Linked DNA regions of Ciceribacter thiooxidans. The protein of the gene in region 1 binds, or shares a complex with, the protein of each later gene. Links are inferred from orthologs where the notes say so. Each region holds a gene or a part of one and is shown on either strand. Other genes may lie near its edges.

Evidence for each region.
Region 2: the proteins of H4I97_RS13220 (region 1) and tldD are in contact, whole or in part, in a solved structure (PDB 5NJ9), measured with the Escherichia coli proteins. The link is inferred for Ciceribacter thiooxidans from one-to-one orthologs.

The regions. Positions count from the first base shown.
Region 1 is NZ_CP059896.1:2,700,381-2,703,619, reverse strand. Bases 247-3,168 are described here. They hold H4I97_RS13220 (TldD/PmbA family protein), read left to right. Parts: upstream 247-995; coding sequence 996-2,342; downstream 2,343-3,168. Other genes in these bases: H4I97_RS13215 (3'(2'),5'-bisphosphate nucleotidase CysQ), read left to right, coding at 2,376-3,168; H4I97_RS13225 (monovalent cation:proton antiporter-2 (CPA2) family protein), read right to left, coding at 247-884. In the rest of the region: more of H4I97_RS13225, read right to left, coding at 1-246; more of H4I97_RS13215, read left to right, coding at 3,169-3,185.
Region 2 is NZ_CP059896.1:2,581,362-2,584,563, forward strand. The notes cover bases 256-3,140. They hold tldD (metalloprotease TldD), read left to right. Parts: upstream 256-932; coding sequence 933-2,348; downstream 2,349-3,140. Other genes in these bases: H4I97_RS12675 (invasion associated locus B family protein), read left to right, coding at 270-791; H4I97_RS12685 (bleomycin resistance protein), read left to right, coding at 2,345-2,770; H4I97_RS12690 (HAD family hydrolase), read left to right, coding at 2,804-3,140. Outside these bases: more of H4I97_RS12690, read left to right, coding at 3,141-3,202. UniProt on the Escherichia coli protein: Metalloprotease involved in CcdA degradation. Suppresses the inhibitory activity of the carbon storage regulator (CsrA).

The DNA.
Region 1 (3,239 bases):
AAGTTGTCGAGGATGACGTTCAGATCGAGCGACAGCCCGACGGCCATGAAGAACAGCCCGAGCAGGACGCCGCGGAAGGGCTCGATGTCGGCTTCGAGTTCATGGCGGTAGGAAGACTCCGCGAGCATTACGCCCGAGAGGAAGGCGCCCATCGCCATGGAAAGGCCGGCGAGCTGCATCAGCACCGCCGATCCGAGCACCACCAGCAGCGCCGCGGCGATCATCACCTCGCGCGCGCCCGTGCGAGCGATGATCTGGAAGAGCGGCGTCAGCAGGTAGCGTCCGGCCATAACCATCGCGACCACGGCGAGGACCGCGACGACCGAATCGACGAGCACGGAGCCGTTCGTCGCCTCCTGACGACTGGAGAGGATGGAGACCATGGCGAGCAGCGGCACGATCGCCAGGTCCTGCAGCAGCAGAATCGAGAAGGAGCGCTGGCCGTAGCGGGTGTTCATGTCGCCGGCGTCGTTTAGGAGTTGCAGGGCGAAGGCGGTGGACGAGAGCGCGAGCCCGAAACCCGCGACCAGGCCGCCGCGCCAGTCGACGAGACCGGAAAAGACCGCGGCGCCTGTGAGCGCGAGGCCAGTCAGCAGCACCTGTGCCGTTCCGAGCCCGAAAATGTCGGCGCGCATGCGCCAGAGTCGCGAGGGGTTGAGTTCGAGGCCGATGATGAAGAGCAGGAACACCACGCCGAGCTCGGCGACGGCGAGAATTTCGCCCGCACCTGTCAGCAGGTGAAGGACCGGGCCGATGACCACGCCGGCGGCAAGATAGCCGAGCACGGTTCCGAGACCGAGCTTGCGGGAGATCGGTGCTGCCACGACGGCGCCCCCGAGCAGAAGCAGGGTTTCGGTGAAGAGCGCGTCCGGTGCCGTCGTCAAGCCGTTATTCTCCTTTTTTGTCTGTCGCGACGGCTCTCGGGGAATCGGTGCCTCGGCCCTTGATGCCTGCTGTAATGCACAATACATGGAGCCGTAATGAAAGGCCAAATCATGACCTCTGAAATCGATTCCGCCAGTCTTCTTTCCCGTGCCGGCCAGCTCGTCGACCTCGCCCTGAAGGCGGGAGCCGACAGTGCGGATGCGGTCGTCGTCCGCTCGCGCTCGAAGTCGGTCGGCGTTCGCCTCGGCAAGGTCGAGACGACGGAGTCTTCCGAAAGCGATGACTTCTCGCTGCGGGTTTTCATCGGCAGGCAGGTCGCCAGCGTTTCGGCCAATCCGGGCTTCGACCTCAAGGCGCTCGCGGAGCGGGCGGTCGCGATGGCGAAGGTGTCGCCGGAAGACCCCTTCGCCGGTCTCGCCGACGCGGCCGACCTCGCGCGGTCCTACCCCGATCTCGACCTTTTCGATCCGACCGAAGTTTCGAGCGACGCCCTGCGGGATGCGGCCCTTGCGGCGGAAGAGGCGGCCCTTGCGGTCGAGGGGGTCTCCAACTCGGTCGGAGCGGGCGCTTCGGCCGGCATGGGCGGGCTGGTGCTCGTCACCTCCCACGGCTTTTCCGGCAGTTTTCAGTCTTCGCGCTTCGGCTGCTCCGTCGGCGTTATCGCGGGCGAGGGTTCGCGAATGGAACGCGACCACGATTTCGACAGCCGGCTCTTCCATGCCGATCTCGATCCTGCCGCCGAAATCGGACGACGGGCCGGCGAGCGGGCGGTCCGCCGTCTCGATCCCCGCCAGGCCGAAACCGGCCAGAACGTCACGGTGGTCTTCGACCCGCGCGTGGCGCGCGGCTTCGTCGGTCACATTGCCGGCGCGATCAACGGCGCGGCGGTTGCCCGCAAGACCTCCTTCCTGCGCGACCGCATGGGAACCCAGGTGCTGACGTCCGGGTTGAACATCACGGACGACCCGCTGAAGGTGCGTGGCTCCGGCTCGCGGCCCTTCGATGGTGAGGGCGTGAAGGGCGAGAAGCTGGTCGTGATCGAGGACGGTGTCCTGAAGCACTGGTTCCTGTCTTCCTCGGCTGCCCGTGAACTCGGCCTCCATACCAACGGCCGTGGTTCGCGCGGCGGGACGGCGGTGTCGCCGACGTCGACCAACCTCGCGCTCGAGCCGGGGAGTGTCTCGCCGGAGGAGCTGATCCGCTCGGTCGGCACCGGCTTCTACGTCACCGAGCTGATCGGCCAGGGCGTCAACATGGTGACGGGCGAATACAGCCGCGGCGCTACCGGCTTCTGGATCGAGAACGGCGAACTCGCCTACCCGGTATCCGGCGTGACGATCGCGTCGAACCTGAAAGACATGTTCATGCGGCTGACCGCGGCGAACGATATCGACCGTAAGTTTGCTGTCGCCGCCCCGACCGTCGCCATCGAGGGCATGACGATCGCCGGCCGCTGACGTGAGCCGCAAAACGCAGAGGATGGTGTCACCATGACCGCCGCTATCATTTCCGACTGGCAGGCGGATATCGACCTCATCGCCGCCGCCGCGCGTGAAGCGGGCGCCGTTGCCTCGACATTTTTCGGTCAGTCGCCGCAGGTCTGGTGGAAGAACGAGGGCCGGTCGCCGGTCAGCGCTGCCGATCATGCCGCAAACGAGTGTCTCGAAGAGCGGCTGCGCACTGCCCGTCCGTCCTATGGCTGGCTTTCGGAAGAAACCGACGACGATCTCGGCCGGTTGAAATCCGATACCCTGTTCGTCGTCGATCCGATCGATGGAACCCGCGCCTTCATCGCCAACAAGCCGACCTGGTGTGTCAGCGTCGCCGTCGTCCACCGCGGCAAGCCGGTGGCCGGCGTTCTCGTCGCGCCGGCGCTCGGCGAGGAGTATTCGGCGGTCGCCGGCGGGCCGGCACTGAAGAACGGCAAGCCGATCGCGGTCGCCGCCTTCGATCCGGCGAAGAAATTGCGCGTCGCAACCCCGATGGACATCGTCAATCTATTCGATGCTCCGTTGAGGGGACGTATCGAGCGTGTCGAACACGTGCCCTCGCTCGCCTACCGGATCGCAATGGTTGCCGAAGGCCGCATCGACGCGACATTCGTCAAGCCGAATGCCCATGACTGGGATATCGCAGCCGCCGATCTCATCCTGCAGCAGGCCGAAGGGCGGCTCACCGATCTCGACGGAAACGCGTTGATCTACAACCGTACCGAGGTCACCCACGGCGTCCTGTGCGCAGCGGTTGAAGGTGAGCTTCCGGCTCTCCTCGAAAGGCTCGCCGCCGTCCCGCGCGGTTGACGTTTCCGTCAAAATCGATCACAGGAAAAGGGGAGGCGAACACGAATGGAAAGA
Region 2 (3,202 bases), 120 kb from region 1 along the record:
TGCTATGGGTTTCTGTTTAAAATCACAGTTTGCCCCCGACCGCAATACGCCTAACCGAATGGCACTGCGGCATTTTTGCGCTACGTCAATTTGTCGCAGCAACATCCGACAGAGAGCCTTGACGGCGTCATTAAAGCGCGCTTTTCGACCGTATGGACGTCTTGCCGGTCCCAAATATGCCGCACTCCGGAGAAAAGACGTTCCGGGGCTTTTCAATACCGCGCCCGGCGACAAGAATGGCGGCGATGATTCGAATTCCAGAGGTATCCATGGGTGTTCCAGCACTTCTCAGGTCGGGCGTGCTTGCGCTGGCCGTTGCCGCAGCAGCCGGAACGGGTTTTGCGCAGACGCCGCAACAGCCCGGCACCGTGCGCTCCAATCACGGCGCCTGGTCGATCATCTGTGATACGCCGGCCGGCGCCTCCGTCGAGCAGTGCGCCCTGATGCAGAACGTCGTTGCCGACGACCGGCCGGAAGTCGGGCTCTCGGTAGTGGTCCTGAAGACCGCCGACCGCAAGGCGAAGGTGCTGCGCATCCTCGCGCCGCTCGGCGTGTTGTTGAAGGACGGCATGGAACTCTTCATCGACGGCAACAATATCGGCCGCGCCTATTTCACCCGCTGCTTCGCCGAGGGCTGCTATGTCGAGGTCGAGATCGACGAGGAGCTCATGAAGATTCTCCGGGCCGGCAAGAGTGCGGTCTTCGCGCTCAGGGAATCGGCCGACCAGGACCGTGTGGGCATTCCGATCGAGCTCACCGGCTTTGCCGAGGGCTATGACGCCCTGCCCTGAGCAGCAGCCGGCGACGAATGACCTGACGGCGCATTGCCCTTTCCGCCCGGCCCTCCGGGCGGGCGGGCTTGCCTCCACCCCCTGCCGGACCTACATCGGGTTCGAAGGAGCGCGTCTGCCGCCCGCGCCCAAGGAGCTTTGATGGATACCGATCTTCTCAACCTTTTCGACTGTGACGAGACGAAGCTGCGCTTGGTGCTCGCCGAAACCCTTTCGGGCGCCGACGACGGCGAACTGTTCGTCGAGCACGCGCAGGCCGAATCACTCACCTTCGACAACGGTCGCCTGAAGGGCGGCAGCTTCAACACCGATCAGGGCTTCGGGCTCCGGGCGGTTGCCGGCGAGGCTGTCGGCTACGCGCATGCGGGCGAGCTTTCGCTTTCGGCGCTGTCGCGAGCCGCCGAAGCGGTCTCCGCCGTCACCCGCGGCCATGGCGGCAGCTATGCCGCCGCACCCCAGCGCACCAACCGCAAGCTCTACGGCGAGGAGAACCCGATCGGTTCGCCGACCTTCGAGGAAAAGGTGAAGCTTCTTTCCGAGGTTGACGCCTACCTGCGCGACAAGACCGACAAGGTCCGCCAGGTCACGGCATCGATTGCCGCAAGCTGGCAGGTCGTCGAGATCCTGCGTGCCGACGGCCACCGGGTGCGCGACATCCGCCCGATGACGCGGCTCAACATCTCCGTCGTCGCCGGCGAGGGCGACCGCCAGGAAACCGGTTCCTTCGGCATCGGCGGGCGTATCGGCTTCGGCGACTTCCTGACCGAAGAGAGCTGGAAGAACGGCGCCGACGAGGCGCTTCGCCAGGCGCTCGTCAACCTCGACGCGATCGATGCGCCCGCCGGCACCATGGATGTCGTGCTCGGCAACGGCTGGCCGGGCGTGATGCTGCACGAGGCGGTGGGCCACGGGCTCGAAGGCGACTTCAACCGCAAGAAGACCTCCGCCTTCGCCGGACGGATGGGCGAGATGGTCGCGGCCCCCGGCGTCACGATCGTCGACGACGGCACGATCGACCTTCGCCGCGGCTCGATCACCGTCGACGACGAGGGGACGCCCTCCGGATACAACGTGCTGATCGAGAACGGCCGCCTCGTCGGCTACATGCAGGACCGGCAGAACGCCCGACTGATGGGCATGAAGGCGACCGGCAACGGCCGCCGGCAGGGTTATTCGCACCAGCCGATGCCGCGCATGACCAATACCTACATGCTCGGCGGCGACAAGACCCCGGAAGAGATCATCGCCTCGGTGACGCGCGGCATCTACGCCGTCTCCTTCGGCGGCGGGCAGGTGGACATTACCTCCGGCAAGTTCGTCTTCGGCTGCACCGAAGCCTACATGATCGAGGACGGCAAGATCGGTGCGCCGGTGAAAGGCGCGATGCTGATCGGCAACGGCCCGGAGGCGATGAAGCGCATCTCCATGGTCGGCAACGACATGAAGCTCGACACCGGCATCGGCAATTGCGGCAAGGGCGGCCAGTGGGTGCCGGTCGGCGTCGGCCAGCCGCATCTGAGGATGGACCAGGTGACCGTCGGCGGCACACGGACGTGAGCGGCAACGTCCTCGTCCCGGAACTGGCGATCAGCGACTGGCGTTCCAGCCGCTCTTTCTATACTGACCTGATCGGCTTCGACGTCGCCTATGAGCGGCCCGAGGAAGGCTTCAGCTTCCTGTGTCTCGGCGACGCGCAACTGATGATCGACCAAGTCGGGATGGGCCGAACATTCGCGCTGGACGGCGCACCGTTCGAACGACCCTTCGGCCGCGGCCTCAATCTGCAGATCCGGGTGCCGGCCGTCGAGCCGATACTGCGGCGCCTGGAGAAAGCCGGGATCAATCCCTATCTTTCCCTCGAGGAAAAGTGGTATCGCCGCGACGACCTGGAAGTTGGCAATCGCCAGTTCATGGTGGCGGACCCGGACGGCTACCTGCTTCGGCTCTACGAGGACCTCGGCAGCCGACCGGCGACGTGACAGAATAAAGAAACCGAAGGAAACCGAGACAAGATGCTGCCCCGCCTGCCCCGCGCCGTCGTCTTCGACATGGACGGCCTGATCCTCGACAGCGAAATCCTCTACCGCAAGTCGGTGATCTCGGCGGCGACGGAAAAGGGATTGCCGATCGGTCCGTCGATCTACGAGGCGATGATGGGGCAACCCTGGCCGGGCATCGCGCAGCTGATGACTGATCATTACGGCGAGGACTTCGATCCGGATGCCTTCCGCACCGTCTGGATCGACCATTTCGACCGTCTGATCGCGACCGAACTCAAGCTGAAGGCCGGCGTCACGGCACTTCTCGATACACTCGACCGGCACGGCATTCCGCGGGCGATCTGCACCTCCTCGGCCCACCACCAGGTGCGTCACCATCTCGAAGGCTTCGGCCTGCTGCCGCGCTTCGAC